4 regions of the Staphylococcus sp. IVB6181 genome follow, and region 1 is predicted to be linked to each of the others. Evidence: predicted binding sites of a transcription regulator. Region 1 holds the regulator's gene; each other region holds the start of a gene.
The links. The regulator Rex, encoded in region 1, represses fermentation and respiration genes when NADH is low (regulators of the CRP and FNR family bind a similar motif). The targets are predictions, from matches to a motif close to TTGTGAAATATTTCACAA.
Positions count from the first base shown of each region.

Region 2: a site for Rex is predicted at 2,725-2,742, ahead of MUA90_RS06550 (citrate synthase). Genes of this name have one in related genera too.
Region 3: a site for Rex is predicted at 1,985-2,002, ahead of MUA90_RS06215 (L-lactate dehydrogenase). Genes of this name have one in related genera too.
Region 4: a site for Rex is predicted at 2,599-2,616, ahead of pflB (formate C-acetyltransferase). Genes of this name have one in related genera too.

Region 1 is NZ_CP095096.1:1,047,861-1,052,680, forward strand. It holds gene MUA90_RS04895 (ABC-F family ATP-binding cassette domain-containing protein) at 1-1,375, opposite strand, end outside; gene MUA90_RS04900 (redox-sensing transcriptional repressor Rex) at 1,938-2,579, shown strand; gene MUA90_RS04905 (sulfurtransferase TusA family protein) at 2,631-2,855, opposite strand; gene MUA90_RS04910 (YeeE/YedE family protein) at 2,898-3,983, opposite strand; gene MUA90_RS04915 (GH32 C-terminal domain-containing protein) at 4,193-4,820, shown strand, end outside.
Region 2 is NZ_CP095096.1:1,340,007-1,344,826, forward strand. It holds gene MUA90_RS06540 (ArgE/DapE family deacylase) at 1-1,010, shown strand, start outside; gene MUA90_RS06545 (amino acid permease) at 1,089-2,450, opposite strand; gene MUA90_RS06550 (citrate synthase) at 2,812-3,930, shown strand; gene icd (NADP-dependent isocitrate dehydrogenase) at 3,992-4,820, shown strand, end outside.
Region 3 is NZ_CP095096.1:1,261,061-1,265,880, forward strand. It holds gene MUA90_RS06205 (proline dehydrogenase family protein) at 1-757, opposite strand, end outside; gene MUA90_RS06210 (alpha/beta fold hydrolase) at 1,023-1,853, shown strand; gene MUA90_RS06215 (L-lactate dehydrogenase) at 2,035-2,991, shown strand; gene MUA90_RS06220 (tRNA 5-(aminomethyl)-2-thiouridylate-methyltransferase MnmM) at 3,083-3,640, opposite strand; gene MUA90_RS06225 (tRNA modification radical SAM protein MnmL/YtqA) at 3,637-4,599, opposite strand.
Region 4 is NZ_CP095096.1:558,438-563,257, forward strand. It holds gene MUA90_RS02410 (DUF3021 domain-containing protein) at 1-304, opposite strand, end outside; gene MUA90_RS02415 (LytTR family DNA-binding domain-containing protein) at 301-741, opposite strand; gene MUA90_RS02420 (DUF488 domain-containing protein) at 2,006-2,377, shown strand; gene pflB (formate C-acetyltransferase) at 2,695-4,820, shown strand, end outside.

The DNA.
Region 1 (4,820 bases):
ACGCCAACTGCAAACGTGCTTTTTCTCCGCCGGATAAGTCATTGATGATTTTTTTAACATCTTCTTGTACGAATAAGAAACGGCCTAATACCGCACGTACATCTTTTTCAGGCATCGTAGGATATTGATCCCATACATAATCTAGAATCGTTTTGTTAGATTTGAACTCTGCTTGCTTTTGATCGTAGTAACCGACGCGCAAGTTCGCACCATGGGTAATCTCTCCGCCGAGTTTTGGGAGTCTGTCCGCAACAGTTTTGATAAAGGTAGATTTGCCGATACCGTTCGGACCGATAACACCGATATGATTGCCTTTTGTGACTTCCATCGTAATAGGGGCAATGACTGGTTCTGTATAACCGATTTCTAAATTGCGGATATGGTAAACGTCATTGCCTGTATTGCGGTCGAAATCAAATTGGATGTTAGCACTGCGTGCATCGAGCATAGGTTTATCGATACGTTCGATTTTTTCTAATACTTTTCTGCGGCTTTTAGCCATACCGCTCGTTGAAGCACGCGTGATATTTTTTTCGACAATTGTTTCCAAGCGCTTGATTTCGGCTTGTTGACGTTCATATTCTTGCATACGTTTTTGATAGTACTGATCACGCTGTGTGATGAATTTACTGTAATTGCCTACATAGTGTTGAACAGCACCTAAAGCCACGTCATAAATCTGATTGACAGTTTTGTCTAAGAAGAAGCGGTCGTGACTGATAATCACAATAGCGCCTTTAAAGAAGTTCAAATAATCTTCAAGCCATTGTGTGGTTTCCATATCTAAATGGTTGGTAGGTTCGTCAAGCAGTAATAAGTCCGGTTCGCTGAGCAGCATTTGTGCAAGTGAAAGACGTGTTTTCTGTCCGCCGCTGAAGTCGTTTACAGGACGGTGAAAGTCTTCTTCATTAAAATTCAGACCATGCAGAACCGTTTTGATTTTACTTTCAAATTGATAACCCTCTAAGCGTTCAAATTGGTTGGATAACGATTCGTATTTGGCCATATGTTCTTTAAATGTGTCGGTTTCATATTCGTCCGCATGTTCAGCAAGCCATGTTGTTTCTGCTTGCATCGCTTTTTCCATTTGTTTCAAATGAGCGAAAGGTTTAGACATTTCTTCCCAAACTGAGTGGTGGGTATCGAGTGTCATTTGTTGTGTTAAATAACCGACTTTCAAATTTTTGATTTTTGATACATTGCCGCTGTCGTAGCCGTCGACACCTGCAATGATTTTCATTAATGTAGATTTGCCGGCACCGTTTCTGCCGACAATTCCGATTTTTTCATGACTCTTTACTTCAAAGTGGACATCGCTAAAGATTTCTTCACCATCGAAGGATTTTGAGACATTGTTAAGTTGCAGTAATATCATTCTTTTGTTTACGAGATGAATCTAATTAATATCTCGTAGTCCTCCTTCCTAAAAAGCGTCGCTTAGTTACTATTATAAGCGCTATAGGCATTATTTCCCAACATATCATGTCAGACATTGTTTTTGGACGTTTTGCATCGATTCGGTGTGGTTTTAAAGTAAATTTAGCAAGTAATTTTGATTTGTTTCGAAAATATGTATTCAAAACAATAATATAATCGTATAATAGTTACTATATTGCTGTAATTTGTATAGGCAAGTGTCATTAATTCTGAATACGGTAGGGAGATTTCACGAAACTGTTGATATTACAGTTATTCCTTTTTTTGATACCATGGGGTATACTTAGTTAATAAAAAACGTTTGCAGAATTTTTGTCAGATGCAATATAACAAAATAAAAACTATAAGAACACTATAATCTGCTTGATCTGCGTAAATGTTTCAACATTTGCGCAACTCCATCACTGTGCTATCAAAAATTGTACTATAAGAAGCAGTATTATTATGGTTAAATTGAAAAGTTCTAGGATAGTAGTTTGAAAGATTTGGAGGAAAACAGATTGGCAAATCAAAATAATAAAATTCCTCGCGCGACTTTGAAGCGATTACCATTATATTACCGATTCGTGAACACACTGCATATTAAGGGCATAGACCGCGTGAATTCTAAAACAATCAGCGAAGCATTAGACATTGATTCAGCTACAATCAGACGTGATTTTTCCTATTTCGGAGAACTTGGAAAAAAAGGCTATGGTTATAATGTTGAAAGCTTAATGGAATTCTTTAAAGGTGAAATCAGCGAAAGTGATGTTATAAGTATCGGCTTAGTCGGCGTGGGTAACTTAGGTAAAGCTTTGCTTTCTTATAACTTCTCAATCCATGATGATATGGTAATTACCGAAGCATTTGATATTAATCCCGATGTAATCGGCAAACAATTCGGTAAAGTAACAGTCAAAGATATGAAGGATATTAAAGGTATCTTAGATAAAGGGAATTTGGATGTAGTGATTTTAACAACTCCGGGAGAAGCCGCTCAAACTGCAGCGGATGAGCTTGTTAAAAGTAATGTGAAAGGTATTTTGAACTTTACACCTTCACGCATTGATGTTCCTGATGATGTGTCTGTTCATCATATTGATTTAGGGATTGAATTACAGTCATTGTTATTCTTTATGAATAATCTTAATCGTAAATAAAGAAAAGGAGTTTGCATGAATTATTAAATTCATCGCAAACTCCTTTTTATATTAGGCTTTTTGAACTGTGATAGTCCAAGAAGCATCGCCAAGTTGTTCGTAATTAGTTACGGGATAAGCTTTTTCAGCTGCCCAGTTTGGAATGGCTTCTGTTGCTTGAGTGCAGTCAAAGTCGATTTTTAATTCGTCTCCGACATTCAGTTCTTCCATTTTCTTTTGTGCTTCAATTAAAGGGAAAGGGCAAACCATTCCTACAGTACCTAATTCGTATACCATAATTGTATCCTCCTTGATTTATAATGCATTCGTGTGAATAGCTTATGATTGAGCAGCAGGTTGTGCTGATGATTGTGCAGAGGCTTTACGCGCCGCTTTCATCGGTTTGATGAAAATGAAGTAACTCATTAACCATGTACCTAAAATCATTGATGCTAATGCAATCCAACCTTGCCATGAAAGTGCTGCGGTTGCAACTAATCCGTTTCCGATTGAGCAGCCGCCGGCTACAGATGCACCGAAGCCCATAGCTGCACCGCCGATAACACTGTTGCGCAATGTCTTTTTATCCGGTAAACGCCAAGCAAATTCTCTTGAACCTTTTGCCGCAATATATGATCCGATAAAGATACCAAGTACTAAGAAAACGCCCCAGTCTAAGAATGATGTCTTACCAGATAAAATAAATTGTACCAAGTTAGATGAAGGTGTTGTGATACCGAGTCCGCCTTCACGTCCAGTAGAATAGCTCATAGGCCAAGCGATTAATGCAATCAGGCCTACAACAATCGCCGCAACGAAAGGATGGAATTTCTTTTCAAAGAAGAAGTGGCGTACACCTGTGAATTTTTGTTTTAATTTCGGTACTGCAATTTTAGGTTTAGGCTTGCGTAGTGTTTTCGTTACTAAATAACCTGTAATTGCGACAAGTGCAATCACCCAAATCCATGATGGAATACCTGTGCTTGTTGCCATATCTGCGTTAACATTCGTTTTAGAATTTAAACCTTCCATTACGGGTTTTAGTAAACCGACTTTAGTAATTGCTGAGAAAATCGCATAAGAAATTAATGCTAACCAGCTGCCGATTAAACCTTCGCCTGCACGGTAGTAAGTGCCTGTTGCACAACCTCCGGCAAGTACGATCCCAATACCGAAAATAAATGAACCTACAATTGTTCCGATAATAGGGAATGTGCCGTTTTCTAAAGGTTTGCCGATTATGGATGTAAATGCTAAAAGACCGATTGCTTGTACTGAAATCGCAATAAGCAAAGCATAAAACATTTTATTGTTCTTTTGAATATACATATCTCTGAATCCGCCAGCTAAGCAAAAGCGTGTACGTTGCATGACAAAACCGAGTAAAATACCCACGATTAAGCCGCTGATAATCATCCAAATCATGAATCTCCCTCTTTTCCGATAATGTTAATAAGTTTTATCCTAATACAGAATAGTATTAATTGCAAGGTGTAAATTTTCCGTAATGCTTTTTAATTTGATTTCGAACTGAAAACTGTTGTTATGTTCAATGGAATGAGATAGGTGAGGGGCTGAAAATATGCTAAAATAAAGGAAATGACGATTAACGATGTTTTAGGAGGATATGGTAGATGCAAGATTTTACAAATGAAGAAGAATTTCAACGAATTGAACAGCTCCCTGCTGAAAGAATTACTGAACTCAAAGAAAAGTTCGCACAATCACCTTATAAACAAACCTTTCATTTACAACCTCCATTTGGTTCAGCAGGCAAGCCTAATGGTCTAATCTATGACGGTAGCCAATATAACATGAGTCACGAATGGTATCCGTTTGCGATAAATAATGGTTTAAGTTACAGCTATGCTTACTTAAGTGCAGCGTTGAATCACTTTGAATCAGAACATATATTGCTGAAACCTGATAGCGCTTATGATAATGAAGGAATTAAAGGCGGCAGTGCGCTTAAATTGAATGAGCAGGTGCATTGGATTTATTCCGGCCAAAGTTCTGATGCTGCGAGAGAAGGGCAATATACACAATTGCTCGCACGAAAAAATCAAGAACAAGAGATTGTAAAGCAGACAACACCGATTGAACTAGAAGTTCCAAAAGGCTATCAAGATAGTCTGCATGATCCGAAGGTATTTGAAAAAGAAGGACATCGCTATGTATTTATCGGTGCACAGACTGATAAGCAGCAAGGAAGACTGTTAGCTTATGACGCAAATCAAATCGATAAGTGGCAATTACTTGCAC
Region 2 (4,820 bases), 290 kb from region 1:
AAGGGGATTGCGATGCATGGAAATATCCTCCGTTCGAATTAACTGAAACAGACGGCAAGCTTTATGGGCGCGGTGCCTCTGATATGAAATCAGGTTTAGCAGCACTGGCGATTGCGTTAATTGAAATCAAAGAACAAGACTTATTGAAACAAGGTACCATTAAATTCATGGCAACTAGCGGTGAAGAAATGGAACAACTAGGTTCTAAACAGTTGTATGAAAAAGGATACATGGATGATGTCGATGCATTGATTATTGCGGAACCGTCAGAAACAAACATTGTATATGCACATAAAGGTTCTATGGATTATCGCATTACGTCTTATGGTGAAGCAGCACACAGTTCTATGCCGATAATCGGACGCAATGCGATTCAGCCTTTAATGCACTTTGTATTGAATATAGATGAAGCTTATCAAGAAGCACTTCGTACATTGAATACAAGTCAATTAGACTTCACGCAAATGGTTAATCATTTAGGACACCTCTTTGGAGATAAAGTAGATTTAAATGAAGCGCAAAAAGTATTATCTGGTCTTGTCATCAGCAATACGATTTTCAACGGCGGCAATCAAGTCAATTCTGTACCAGATCGCGCAACAGCTGAATTCAATATCAGAACGGTACCTGAATATAACAATGACGATGTTAAAGCACTCTTCAACCATCATTTAAAAGCCGCTAACAACAACGGGGCAGATTTAAAAGAAGATTTATATTTAGATTTAGATCCTGTCATTACAACAGGTCAAAATACTTTAATCGAAACAGGTTACCAAATCGCAAAAGATATGTTTGATAAAGATATTTTAATTACACCAATGCCAGGGGTTACAGATGCATCTAACTTATTAAAAGGCAAAGATGAAAACTTCCCATTCTTAATGTACGGTCCTGGCAGTACAGCACATCAAATCAACGAATATGTTGATAAAAAGACATATTTGGATTTCATTGAATATTTCATTTCGCTTTTAACACAATATACTAATAAAGCTGCTGAAAAATAAGCGCAAAAAGATACGCCTGCACAAAATAAGATGTGCAGGCGTTTGATTTGTTTATTGGGTGCTTTTTATTTTTTGGTTTTATGATTGATGTTTCTTAAGTTGTTGTGTGTATCTCCAGTACATTAAACCTAACATGATAAACCAAATCGGTGATAAGAAAATCGCTGTTCTTGTGACAGGGTTAACAAATAATAATCCGAATACAAAGATGAAGAAGATTAAAATTGCATAACCAGAATACTTACCGCCCGGCAATTTATAAATTGCATTTTTATGGTTTTTAGGTTCGCGTCTATGGTATTTAATATACGCGATTGTAATTAATGACCAAACGACTAAGAATAATACTGTTGATACTGTTGTTACGTAAGTAAATACTAAAGTAGCATCCGGAACAATATAGTTTAATAAAGCTGCGACAAGTAATAGGGCACATGAGACGATAATCGCAATGTGCGGTACACCGTTTCTATTTGTTTTATGGAAAATAGGCGGTGCTTGTTCTTGTCTTGATAATCCGAATAACATACGGCTGTTTGAGAAAATACCGCTATTACAAGATGAAGCAGCTGCTGTTAATACCACAAAGTTGATGATACCAGCCGCAAATGGTATTCCGACCAATGCGAATAATCGAACGAACGGACTATCTGACGGGTCGACTTTATACCAAGGAATAATAGACATAATCACTGCAAGTGCACCAACGTAGAAAATCAAGATACGTGCAGGTACACTGTTGATTGCTTTCGGAATCGTTTTTTCAGGGGCTTTAGTTTCACCCGCTGTTACACCGATTAATTCGATCCCAACGAATGAGAACACTGCCATTTGGAATGACATGAAGAAACCTGAAATACCTTTAGGGAAAATACCGTGATTATAAAGGTTAGCCACATTTGCATGACCGAATTTCGTTTCATACGCTACGAAAATCATGCCAAGACCAACGACAATTAAAACGATGATAGTTGTCACTTTGATGATCGCAAACCAGAACTCTAATTCCCCGAAAATTTTCGCACTTAATAAGTTGAAGGCCATTAAGATAATGACACAAAACAGAGCGCTGACCCAGTTAGGAATCTGCGGCCACCAGAAGCTGACATATTTTGCGACTGCTGTAACTTCTGCCATCCCTGTAATAATCCAACATAACCAATATGTCCAGCCGGTTACGAACCCTGCAAAAGGTCCTATGTACTCATTTGTTACATCGGCGAAAGACTTGAAGTTAGTATTTGAAATCAGAATTTCACCTAAGCCCCTCATGAACATAAATAACATCAAACCGATAATGATGTAGGTTAATAAGATGGAAGGTCCTGTCATCGCTATCGTCTGTCCTGCCCCCAGGAACAATCCAGTACCGATCGCGCCACCAATCGCAATCAACTGAATGTGACGATTGCTCAGTTCTCTTTGTAAATTGTTTGCCATAGTTTAAAAACAACTCCCTTTTTGCACCTTAATAATATTATGCACATATCCCTACAAGATGACAAATATTTTTTGGAAATAATGAGAATTTTCATGCAATTCTCAATGAAATATAGTTATTATGAATGATAATAATTTAAAATGGATGGTTGAAATCATGATGATTTCGTTACTTTAAGCTATAATAATGTAATATATTACCAAATTTAAGAGGAGAAATTGCATTTTTCGCTGTGTACGGGTAATTACAATAGTATCAATGCACAATTTAAAGTTTCTAAATTGTTCACAAAAGCGTTCATATTGGATATAATACTAAATGAAAGCCATTTCAATTTGTTATAGAAAAGGGGAAATTAATATGGCAGAATTGCATAAAGGTTTAGAAGGGGTAATTGCAGCTGAAACAAAGGTAAGCTCAATTATCGATAGCCAACTGACATATGCTGGTTACGACATCGATGATTTAGCAGAAAACGCATTATTTGAAGAAGTCATTTTCTTATTATGGAACTATAGACTTCCAACACAAGATGAATTAAATGAGTTGCAAGAAAAACTATACGAGTATAAGAAATTAGACCAAAGAGTTTATGATCATTTCGAAGACTATGCAACGGACAACGTTCATCCAATGACAGCACTAAGAACTTCAGTTTCTTATGTTGCGCATTTCGATGAAAATGCTGAAAGCGAAACTGAAGAAGAAAAGTATGACCGTGCGATCAGAATTCAAGCGAAAATGGCATCATTAGTCGCTTCATTCGAACGCGTAAGACAAGGTAAAGAGCCTGTTTATCCTAAAAAAGGCTTAAACTATGCGGCAAACTTCTTATATATGCTGCGCGGTGAAGAACCAAGCGACATTGAAGTAGAAGCGTTTAACAAAGCATTAGTATTGCATGCTGACCATGAATTAAATGCTTCAGCATTCACTGCACGCTGTGCTGTATCATCACTATCTGATATGTATTCAGGTATTGTTGCAGCTGTAGGTTCATTAAAAGGACCTTTACACGGCGGCGCAAACGAACGTGTAATGAATATGCTGTCTGAAATTCATTCAGTAGATGAAGTAGAACCATATATTGATAATAAATTGAAAAACAAAGAAAAAGTAATGGGCTTTGGTCACCGCGTATATAAAAACGGCGACCCTCGTGCTAAGTATTTAAAAACAATGAGTAAGAAAATCACTGATGAAACAGGTCAAAAACACTTGTATGATATCTCAGTGAAAATTGAAGATTTAATGAAGGAACATACAGGCATTATCGCAAACGTTGACTTCTACAGTGCAACTGTATATCACAGCATGAACATTCCTCATGATTTATTTACACCGATTTTCGCAGTCAGCCGTACTTCAGGCTGGTTAGCTCATATCTTCGAACAATATAGAGATAACCGTATTATGAGACCGCGTGCACAATATATCGGCGAAACAAATCGTGAATATGTACCTATCGAAGATCGCTAATATTAAATAAAGAGACGACTTGGAATCATCACAATAATTTATATTAACGGAGGAATTTAGAATGGCACCAGAAAAAATTGTAAAACAAGAAGACGGTTTATTAGTACCTAACAATCCTATCATCCCTTATATCATCGGCGATGGTATCGGACCAGATATTTGGAGAGCAGCAAGCCGCGTATTAGACGCTGCTGTTGAAAAAGCTTATAACGGCGAAAAACAAATTGAATGGAAAGAAATCTTAGCAGGTCAAAAAGCTTATGACGAAACAGGCGAATGGCTGCCTCAAGAAACTTTAGATACAATTGAAGAATATCTTATCGCAATCAAAGGACCTTTAACAACACCAATCGGCGGAGGTATCCGTTCATTAAACGTAGCATTGCGTCAAACATTAGACTTATATGCATGCTTACGTCCTGTACGTTGGTTCAAAGGTGTTCCATCACCAGTTAAACGTCCAGAAGATACTGACATGGTGATCTTCCGTGAAAACACTGAAGATATTTATGCAGGTATCGAATTTAAAGAAGGTACACCAGAAGCTAAGAAATTAATCGATTTCTTACAAGATGAAATGGGTGCTAAAAATATCCGCTTCCCAGAAACATCTGGTATCGGTGTAAAACCTGTATCTAAAGAAGGTACTGAACGTTTAGTACGTTCTGCAATCCAATATGCGATTGATAACAACCGCAAATCAGTAACATTAGTACACAAAGGGAACATCATGAAGTTCACTGAAGGTGCTTTCAAACAATGGGGTTACGATTTAGCTGAAAATGAATTCGGCGACAAAGTATTCACTTGGCAGCAATATGATCGCCTAGTTGAAGAAAAAGGCAAAGATGAAGCAAACAAAATCCAAGATCAAGCTGAAGCAGACGGCA
Region 3 (4,820 bases), 210 kb from region 1:
CGTATAGCATTTGGAACTCGAATTTATCTCGATCGATATGATTGTCCTTCACAAACTGCTTTACATGATCGATGATTTTATCATCATGTGTCGCAATAGATGTTATATTCTTCGCACTTTTCAGTCTTTTTTCGATAAGACGAATGTAGTTTTCATCAATATCTTCTTTCGTTTGATAAGCAATCGACGCATTTTCCTTATAAGCACCTTTTACTAAACGCAAGCGGATATGTGGATAGTTTTCAATCATATTATCTGCAGAATATAAATATGCTTGAACTACAGTTCCGATATTGTCATATTCTTCAGATAATTTGTCCAATACATATAGAATATTGGAAAGCCCTGCAAACTTTTCAGTGTCGATATTAATATGGATATTGCCTAAATCTTTTGCTTTCGCAGCAATTTCTCTTAAATTCTCTTCAGCTAAGCCTAAATCGAATTCAGCCCCCAATTGACTGATTTTAACTGAAAGATGTGCTTTTAAATTGTTGTCGTAAATATTTTGAAGCACAGTTAAAATAATGTTTTTCTCTTTAAGACTTTGCTCCTTTGAATCTACAAATTCACCAAGACAATCGACAGTCACTGTAATCCCCTTATCGTTTAGTGTCTTGATTGTCTCAATGACTTCATCAATAGAATTGCCGACAACAACTTTGTTAGCCCCAAGTACAGGTCCGTATTTTCTAGCTGCATTGTTCAAAAAAGTGTTATTTGACAAACCTATAAAAAAATCTTTGACTAGTGACATGTAAATTCCTCCCATACAACTCTGTTTCAGTTAGTGTATCATGTTTCTTTAAGGTATGAAAACGTTAACAATATATAATAATACACATTATAATAAATAATTACATAATGAGGAGACAATGTAATTATGTTTTCTGTAGTTATTGTGCTTGAAATCTATTCAAAAATACTTCTTTCTTATTTTGGCGTGAGTTCTAAATAGATTTTAGATGTCAGCTTTTGATACAATAAAATAAACTAATTTTATTAGAAGGGTAGTCGTTGATATGTGGAAGTGGGAAACAGAAAGCGAAGCAAAAGGCGTTATAGTCATTGCTCATAATTTATTAGAACATACAGGCAGATATGCATATGTCATTACATCATTAAGACGTAACGGTTATCATGTCATCATGGGAGATTTGCCTGGACAAGGTCAGACATCAAGATCTAATAAAGGCCAAATCGACAACTTTGAAATTTATCACGAACATATCTTAGAGTGGCTAAGAATCGCGAGTGAATATAAGCTTCCGACATTCTTGATGGGCGTCGGTCTGGGCGGACTGATTACCTTGAATTTAATGGAGCGTACAGAACTGCCGATTGAAGGCATTATTTTAATTTCACCTTTAACAGCATTCCAAAAAAATGCTAAAACACGCAAAAACATGTTTACATCTAATATCGGTTCAAATGTTAAAGATATGCGCTTCAATCTAGGGATTGAACCCGAACATTTAACAAGAAATGAAGAAGTGATTAAAGAAACTAAAGAAGATGGATTGATGCTGACAAAAGTTTCATACCATTGGTACAAAGAAGTTGTAAATATAATGAAACAAACTATGGAACACTTAGAAGATATTCAAAGTATTCCAATGTGTCTGATGTATGGTACAGAGGATCAAATCGTAGATACAGAAACTATCATAGATATAAAGAAACGTGTTAAAACAGAAGAATTATATTTTAAAGCTTGGGAAGGTTTATATCATGAGATTCATAATGAGCCGGAACGTCCATTAGTAATGCGTTATGTCCTAAGTTACTTGAATAATAAAGTTAATGCATTAGGGTTTATTCCGAATGATATGGATGATCAAATTGAAATTTAAAAACGTTTGAGGTTGAGATATAAATTGTATCTTGACCTTTTTTTGATTCACATTGTAAAAATTTGTTCACTTGTATGAAGATTTTTGAGTTCAACACATTGCAATTATGCAATGAAGTTGGTATCTTTAATATGTGAAATATATCACATGAAGATATTCCATAATGGAGAGGGTAAGTAATATGAGTAATGTAAAAGCTAACAAAGTAGTTTTAGTAGGCGATGGTGCAGTAGGTTCTAGTTATGCATTCGCCATGGTAGCACAAGGTGTTGCTGATCAATTAGTCATCATCGACTTAGTTGAAGAAAAAGTAAGAGGTGACGTTTTAGATTTAAATCATGGTATGCCATACGGTGAATCACCAACTCTAGTTTCTGCAGGTACTTATGCTGACTGTTCAGATGCTGACTTAGTAGTCATCACTGCAGGCGCACCTCAAAAACCAGGTGAAACACGTTTAGATTTAGTCGAAAAAAATACTAAAATCTTCAAATCAATTGTAGGTCAAATCATGGACAGCGGTTTCGATGGTATTTTCTTAATTGCTGCAAACCCAGTTGACGTACTTACTTATGTCACTAAAAAAGTATCAGGCTTACCAAAAGAACGTGTTATCGGTTCTGGTACAATCTTAGATACTGCACGTTTCAAATATGAATTAGGTGCAGAATTCGGAGTTTCACCAGACAGCGTAAACGCAAGCATTATCGGTGAACACGGCGACTCTGAATTAGCAGTTTGGTCTCAAGCTAGCGTTGCTGGTCAAAACTTATATGATATTTTAAACAGCGATCCAGAAAGAGCAAAACGTATTGAAGAAATCTTCTTAAACACACGTGATGCTGCATACGACATCATCAAAGCTAAAGGTGCTACTTACTACGGTATCGCTATGGGCTTATTACACATTTCTAAAGCAATTTTACGCAACCAAAACATCGTATTAACTGTATCTAGTTATTTAGAAGGCGAATATGGTCAAAAAGATGTGTACATCGGTGTACCAACATTAGTTAACCGTGCCGGCGCTGTTAAAATTTATGAAACACCTTTAAATGAAAAAGAAACTGAAGAGTTCAATCACTCTGTAAGTGTATTAAAAGAAACAACTAAAAGTGTAGATAAATTATTCAACTAATTATATATAAAACAAGAGCCATTGCCGCTTTAACACGGTAATGGCTCTTGTTTTTTGATCTTTTTGTAGATTTCTTTGCTTCAATACTTGTTTATCGCTTCTCAATTGCACAAATATAGGGTGGATTATTTTGCTGATTAATAAATCCGTACTGCAATATATGTGCTTTTTGCTGATCGAAGTTTTGAAGATACTGAAAAACTGTCTCGCTTTCTACTTGTCCTTCCGGATGTCCTGGATAGATGACTAAGACAATAATGCCTTCTGTTGAAAGCATTTCGAATATCGCTTCAATTGCTTGAATCGTAGTTTCTGATGTCGTCACGATATGTTTATCGCCTTTTGGCAAATAGCCGAGATTAAAGATAGCCGCATCTACAGGCAAGTCAGCTGCTTTAATATATTGTGCAACGTTTTCATGACTATCATGAATCAATGTTGTATTATCGAAATCTGCGACTTTTTGTTTTGCTGATTCGATTGCTTCGACTTGGATATCAAACCCGTAAACATGTCCATTCGGAACATGCTGTGCTAAAAACAACGTGTCATGTCCGTTGCCGCATGTTGCGTCAATGACTGTACTCTTACTGTTGATATGAGACTGAATCAAAGACTTTGCAAACGGTAAAATACGTTCTACTATCATGATTGATGCGCTTCCTTTGCAGGTTGGTAGTGCTGTCCTTGTGCTGAATTTCTTCGTGCTAATTCAGCATCAATTGCATTCAATACTTCCCACTTATTAACACTCCACATAGGCCCGACCATCAAATCGATAGGGCCGTCGCCGGTAATTCGGTGGATAATCATTTCAGGCGGCAGTATTTCTAATTGGTCGCATACTAAGCTGACATATTCTTCTTGCGACATAAAGTTCAGCATGCCTTTTTCATATTGTTTGACCATAGGTGTTCCTTTAAGCAAGTGTAGCAAATGAATTTTAATTCCTTGTACATCCATTTGTGCGACTGTTTTAGCAGTTTCCATCATCATGTCGTAATCTTCGCCCGGCAGTCCGTTGATAATGTGCGAACATACATTAATGTTGTGCTTTCTTAATTTAGCCACACCATCGTAATACGTCTGCATGTCATGCGCGCGGTTGATTAAATCTGAAGTTTCTTGATGTACTGTCTGTAATCCAAGTTCTACCCATAAGTAAGTGCGTTCGTTTAAATCTGCTAAATATTCAACGACATCGTCCGGCAGACAGTCAGGTCTAGTTCCGATAGATAAACCGACAACACCTGGTTCTTTTAACACCGGTTCGAATTTTTCCTTTAAGACTTCTACTGGTGCATGAGTATTAGTAAAGGCTTGGAAGTATGCAATATACTTGCCTTCATACCATTTCTCATGCATACGTTCTTTGATTTCTTTGAATTGCACTTCGATAGGATCTGCACGATTGCCCGCGAAATCACCGCTGCCCGCAGCAGAACAGAATGTACAGCCGCCATGTGCAACAGTACCGTCTCTGTTAGGGCAATCGAAACCTCCATCCAATGCGACTTTAAAAATTTTATGTCCGAATTTATTTTTTAAATGGTAATTCCATGTATGATAGCGTTTATCTTCAAATGCATACGTAAAATATCGACCCATATGACATTTTCCTTTCTTAAATTAATCCATTGTAAGATTTTACCATAATTTAAGGTAACTTGTTGAGAAGAAAATCTGAATTAGGTCTTTTCTTAATATAGAAATTATAGTAAGATTGTCTGGTTGCAAAATCTAAGTACTTAATAAATAGACGTAAAATGTGTTTTCGCTTCGCTCATTTTGATGCGTAGGCGAAAATTTTTAATTGGCAAAAAAGCAGA
Region 4 (4,820 bases), 490 kb from region 1:
AGAAGCCTGCATAACTTAAAATACTGTGAATGAGCGTCATTTTAAGGAGACTCCAGTCTGTTTGCGTAAAGATGAAATCTGTTAAAGTAAACAAAATGCCGATACATCCCCAGATTATGACACAGAGCAGCATAATCATAGGTTCTGACAGGTGCTGATGGTAAAGTTCACCCATGGTTGAAACGGGAGATAGCGGTACATACTGTCCCTGACCAAAGATAAAAGAGAATATCAGCGACAATGCAATACCGATGGTGATGCCGATCATGAAACCGGATGCTAGAGATTGCAGGAATTGTTTCATTGGAATAACCTCGCTTTCAATTGTTTAAGATAGCGGCGTGAAGAATAAGTGTCATCGCCATGTTTCATTTCAATATGAATCATACCGTTCGGACTTAAGCTGAGCTGGCGGATATTATGCATATTGATGATTTCAGATTTAGATATTCTGATGAACTGATCTGGAAGTTTGGTTTCAAGCTGATACAGGCGCGCTTGGATATGAATGCGGTGCGACTTTGTATAGGCGAATAATTTGCGCTGTTCTGAACGGATGTAGAGAATCTCTTCGATTGGGAAGCGGTAAGTCTTATCATTTTCTTTACCGCAAAGTGTCGCAATACCAGTGACTGTTGTTGCGGCGTGAATAATCGCATCTACCATTTGATTATGTGTTTGTGCGTAAATATCTACATGCTCATCTTTATGGCTGTGATCAATATAGGTGTTGACTTTCATTGGCCTGCCTCCTTTGTTAATTCCATTAAAGCAGACATTCAATCTGATGAGAATACTTTTAACACCAACGGTATAAAGTGTGTGACGAACGGCAAAAGAGAAAAGAAAAACAAAAAAAGAGAAGGTCTGGGGAAACCTTCTCTCGATTACAGTGATTTCAAAAATGATGGGGAGTCATTTTTGGTACTTGTAATAACAATATCAATTTTTTTATAAGGGGTTTGTTTTAAGTGAGATACATTCAGGGGAAAACGTATCTGCACTTTCTAACTGTGTATATTTCTATAAGAGTTCATCAATATGATTGGTTATATTTTTCTTCCGATACTTACTTAGCCTACAATTTTTAAGGAGTGGATTGAGCAGTTAATGAGATGCAAGACGTTGAATCCTCTATCATCCAATCTATCTGTATCATTAACACTCAACTTTTGAATATACCAATTACTCATTTTCAGAGATAAGCCGTTCTATGATTCAATATTGTTTTGGGCACACAATAAATCGCGCTGTATACAATTAGTTGGGAGTGGAAAAGCAATAGGTTGGGGAGCCTGTCTGCTTTTTTCAGCACGTATTCTATTGAGTTTGAATGCTTTGAGCGTCAGGGGAAACGCTTGTTCATTTTATATTGAATCACTTGCGTTGGTATTGAATCTGAGATGGGGTAATCTCATTTTTGATTCATCAACCTGCTATGCACAACTCACCTCCTGAAATATACTGCAATTGATGCACAATCATTTCAGATGCGGGGAGCATCATTTATGATCGATGCAGCAACATGACAGAAATCCTACCACAGACTGACTGTCATAATGACATTTCTAGGTGTTGTTCTGAGATGTACTCGTTCACTGTAAAGCGTCGCATTATTGTCTTTTTATAATGCCGCCAGATTAAGAGTTTAAATAGATAGCGTTGTTATAAGCACTTATCTATCCACTGTTCATTTCTCTAGGTCTCTTGAACAGCAACATCGCTTGCAACAACTTTGTTATCTATTTCACATACTACAATAACAGACTTTGTGATTAAAATCACTAAATATGGTGCATAACTTTTTAGAGTTGTGACATTATTGTGAATCTGTCCGAGCAACTGTTGTATTGTGAAAGCGCTGTATTACCACAGAAATATAGTGCACAATGTGAATATAAGGAGTTGTTTCCTATTTATATAGGGCTGAATGCTTGTTTGCAGGGGATAGGACAGGGTAGATTAGAAATGAAACAGTGCTGTAAATGAAAGGATGATGAGATTTATGGCAATCAAAGTGAAACGTATATATGAAGATAAAGCAGAAAATGAGGGTATCAGAATATTAGTCGACCGTGTTTGGCCGCGCGGTATATCAAAAGAAAATGCGAATCTGGATGAGTGGATAAAAGAAATCGGTCCTACTCAATCACTCAGAAAATGGTTCGGTCATGATCCGGATAAGTTCGAAGCGTTTGAAAAGAAATATATAGAAGAACTTAAAAATAATGAAGAACAGAATGAAGCATTCAAAACGCTTGAAGGTATAATTAAAAATGCGCGCAAAGATGTTGTGTTATTATTCGGTGCAAAAGATGAAAAACACAATCAAGCAGTCGTACTTAAATCCTATTTAAAAGAATTAGGTTATAAATAAGTAATAACTTTCATTAAATCCAAAATACATTGAGTTGAAAAGGAATAGTATACAGAAATCGGTGTGATTAGTTCGTCCGGCCTTGCAGTTACTGCATTGCCGGATTATTTTTGTTTTGAAAACAAATCACCAACTGTTCTAATACACATGATATAGAATGTAACACTGACTCTAACAGATTCACAGACTCGTCACATGTTGCATGAAACGCTTTCATATTTTAGTGGTTTATTTCACAAAGCAAGATATAATGGTATGTGAAAAGGTGAACAAACTTAATAACCTAAAAATACAAACTATCCATCGGAGGGATAATCATGATTGAATCTAAATCAAAAAAGCAATCAGCATGGTCAGGTTTTGCGACAGGTAAATGGACTTCAGAAGTGGATGTAAGAAACTTTATTCAATTGAACTACACAATGTATAACGGAGATTCTTCTTTCTTAGAATCACCAACAAGAGCAACAAGCGATCTTTGGGAACAAGTGATGCAATTAACAAAAGAAGAACGTGAACGCGGCGGCATGTGGGACATGGATACAAAAGTCGCTTCAACGATTACTTCACACGATGCAGGCTACTTAAATAAAGATAAAGAACAAATTGTCGGTGTTCAAACAGAGAAACCATTCAAACGTTCAATGCAGCCGTTCGGCGGTATCCGTATGGCAAAAGCAGCTTGTGAAGCATATGGTTATGAATTAGATAAAGAAACAGAACGTATCTTCACAGATTTACGTAAAACACATAACCAAGGTGTATTCGATGCATACACTAAAGAAATGTTAGCTTGCCGTAAAGCAGGTATCATCACTGGTCTTCCAGATGCTTACGGACGCGGCCGTATTATCGGTGACTATCGCCGAGTAGCTTTATACGGTGTAGATTACTTAATTGAAGAAAAAGTAAATGACTTCAATAACATGTCTAGCCAAATGGATGAAGCAACAATCCGTTTACGCGAAGAATTATCAGAACAACATCGTGCATTGCATGAGTTGAAACAATTAGCTGAAACTTACGGTTATGACATCAGCAAACCGGCAACTAATTTTAAAGAAGCGGTACAATGGTTATACTTCGGCTACTTAGCAGCAATCAAAGAACAAAACGGTGCCGCAATGAGCTTAGGCCGTACGTCTACTTTCTTAGACATTTACGCTGAACGCGACTTGCAAAATGGCGACATTACTGAACGTGAAGTACAAGAAATTGTGGATCACTTCATTATGAAATTACGTCTTGTAAAATTCGCAAGAACACCAGATTACAATGAATTATTCTCAGGCGACCCTACTTGGGTAACTGAATCTATCGGCGGTGTAGGTATTGACGGACGTCATATGGTAACGAAAAACTCATTCCGTTTCTTACACACTTTAGATAACTTAGGACCAGCACCAGAACCAAACTTAACAGTTTTATGGTCACAACGTTTACCAGAAAACTTCAAAATTTTCTGTGCTGAAATGAGTATTAAATCTAGTGCAATCCAATACGAAAACGATGACTTAATGCGTGAAAGCTATGGCGACGACTACGGTATTGCATGTTGTGTATCTGCAATGCGTATCGGTAAACAAATGCAATTCTTCGGTGCACGTGCGAACTTAGCAAAAACATTGCTTTATGCAATCAACGGCGGTAAAGATGAAAAATCAGGCAAACAAGTCGGACCAGAATTCGTACCTGTAACTTCTGAAGTATTGGACTATGATGAAGTTTATGCGAAGTTCGATCAAATGATGGAATGGTTAGCAGGCGTTTATATCAACTCACTTAACATCATCCACTACATGCACGATAAATACAGCTATGAACGTATTGAAATGGCATTGCATGATACAGATGTATTACGCACAATGGCAACAGGTATCGCAGGCTTATCTGTAGCAGCTGACTCATTATCAGCAATCAAATACGGCGAAGTTCGCGCAATCCGCAACGAAGAAGGCTTAGCAGTTGATTTCGAAACAACTGGCGACTTCCCTAAATACGGCAACAACGACAAACGTGTCGATGATATTGCGATTGAATTAGTGAAAACATTCATGAAAAAATTACGCAAACACAAAACTTACCGTGATTCAGAACACACTATGAGTGTCTTAACAATCACTTCAAACGTAGTATATGGTAAGAAAACTGGTAATACACCAGATGGACGTAAAGAAGGCGAACCATTCGCACCAGGTGCTAACCCAATGCACGGCCGCGATGAGCACGGTGCTTTAGCATCATTATCATCAGTTGCGAAAATCCCTTACGAATACTGTAAAGACGGTATCTCAAACACATTCAGTATCGTACCGAAATCATTAGGTAAAACAGATATGGAACAAAACCATAACTTAGTTTCTGTATTAGATGGTTATGCAATGCAGCAAGGTCATCACCTTAACATTAACGTATTCAACAGAGACACATTATTAGATGCGAT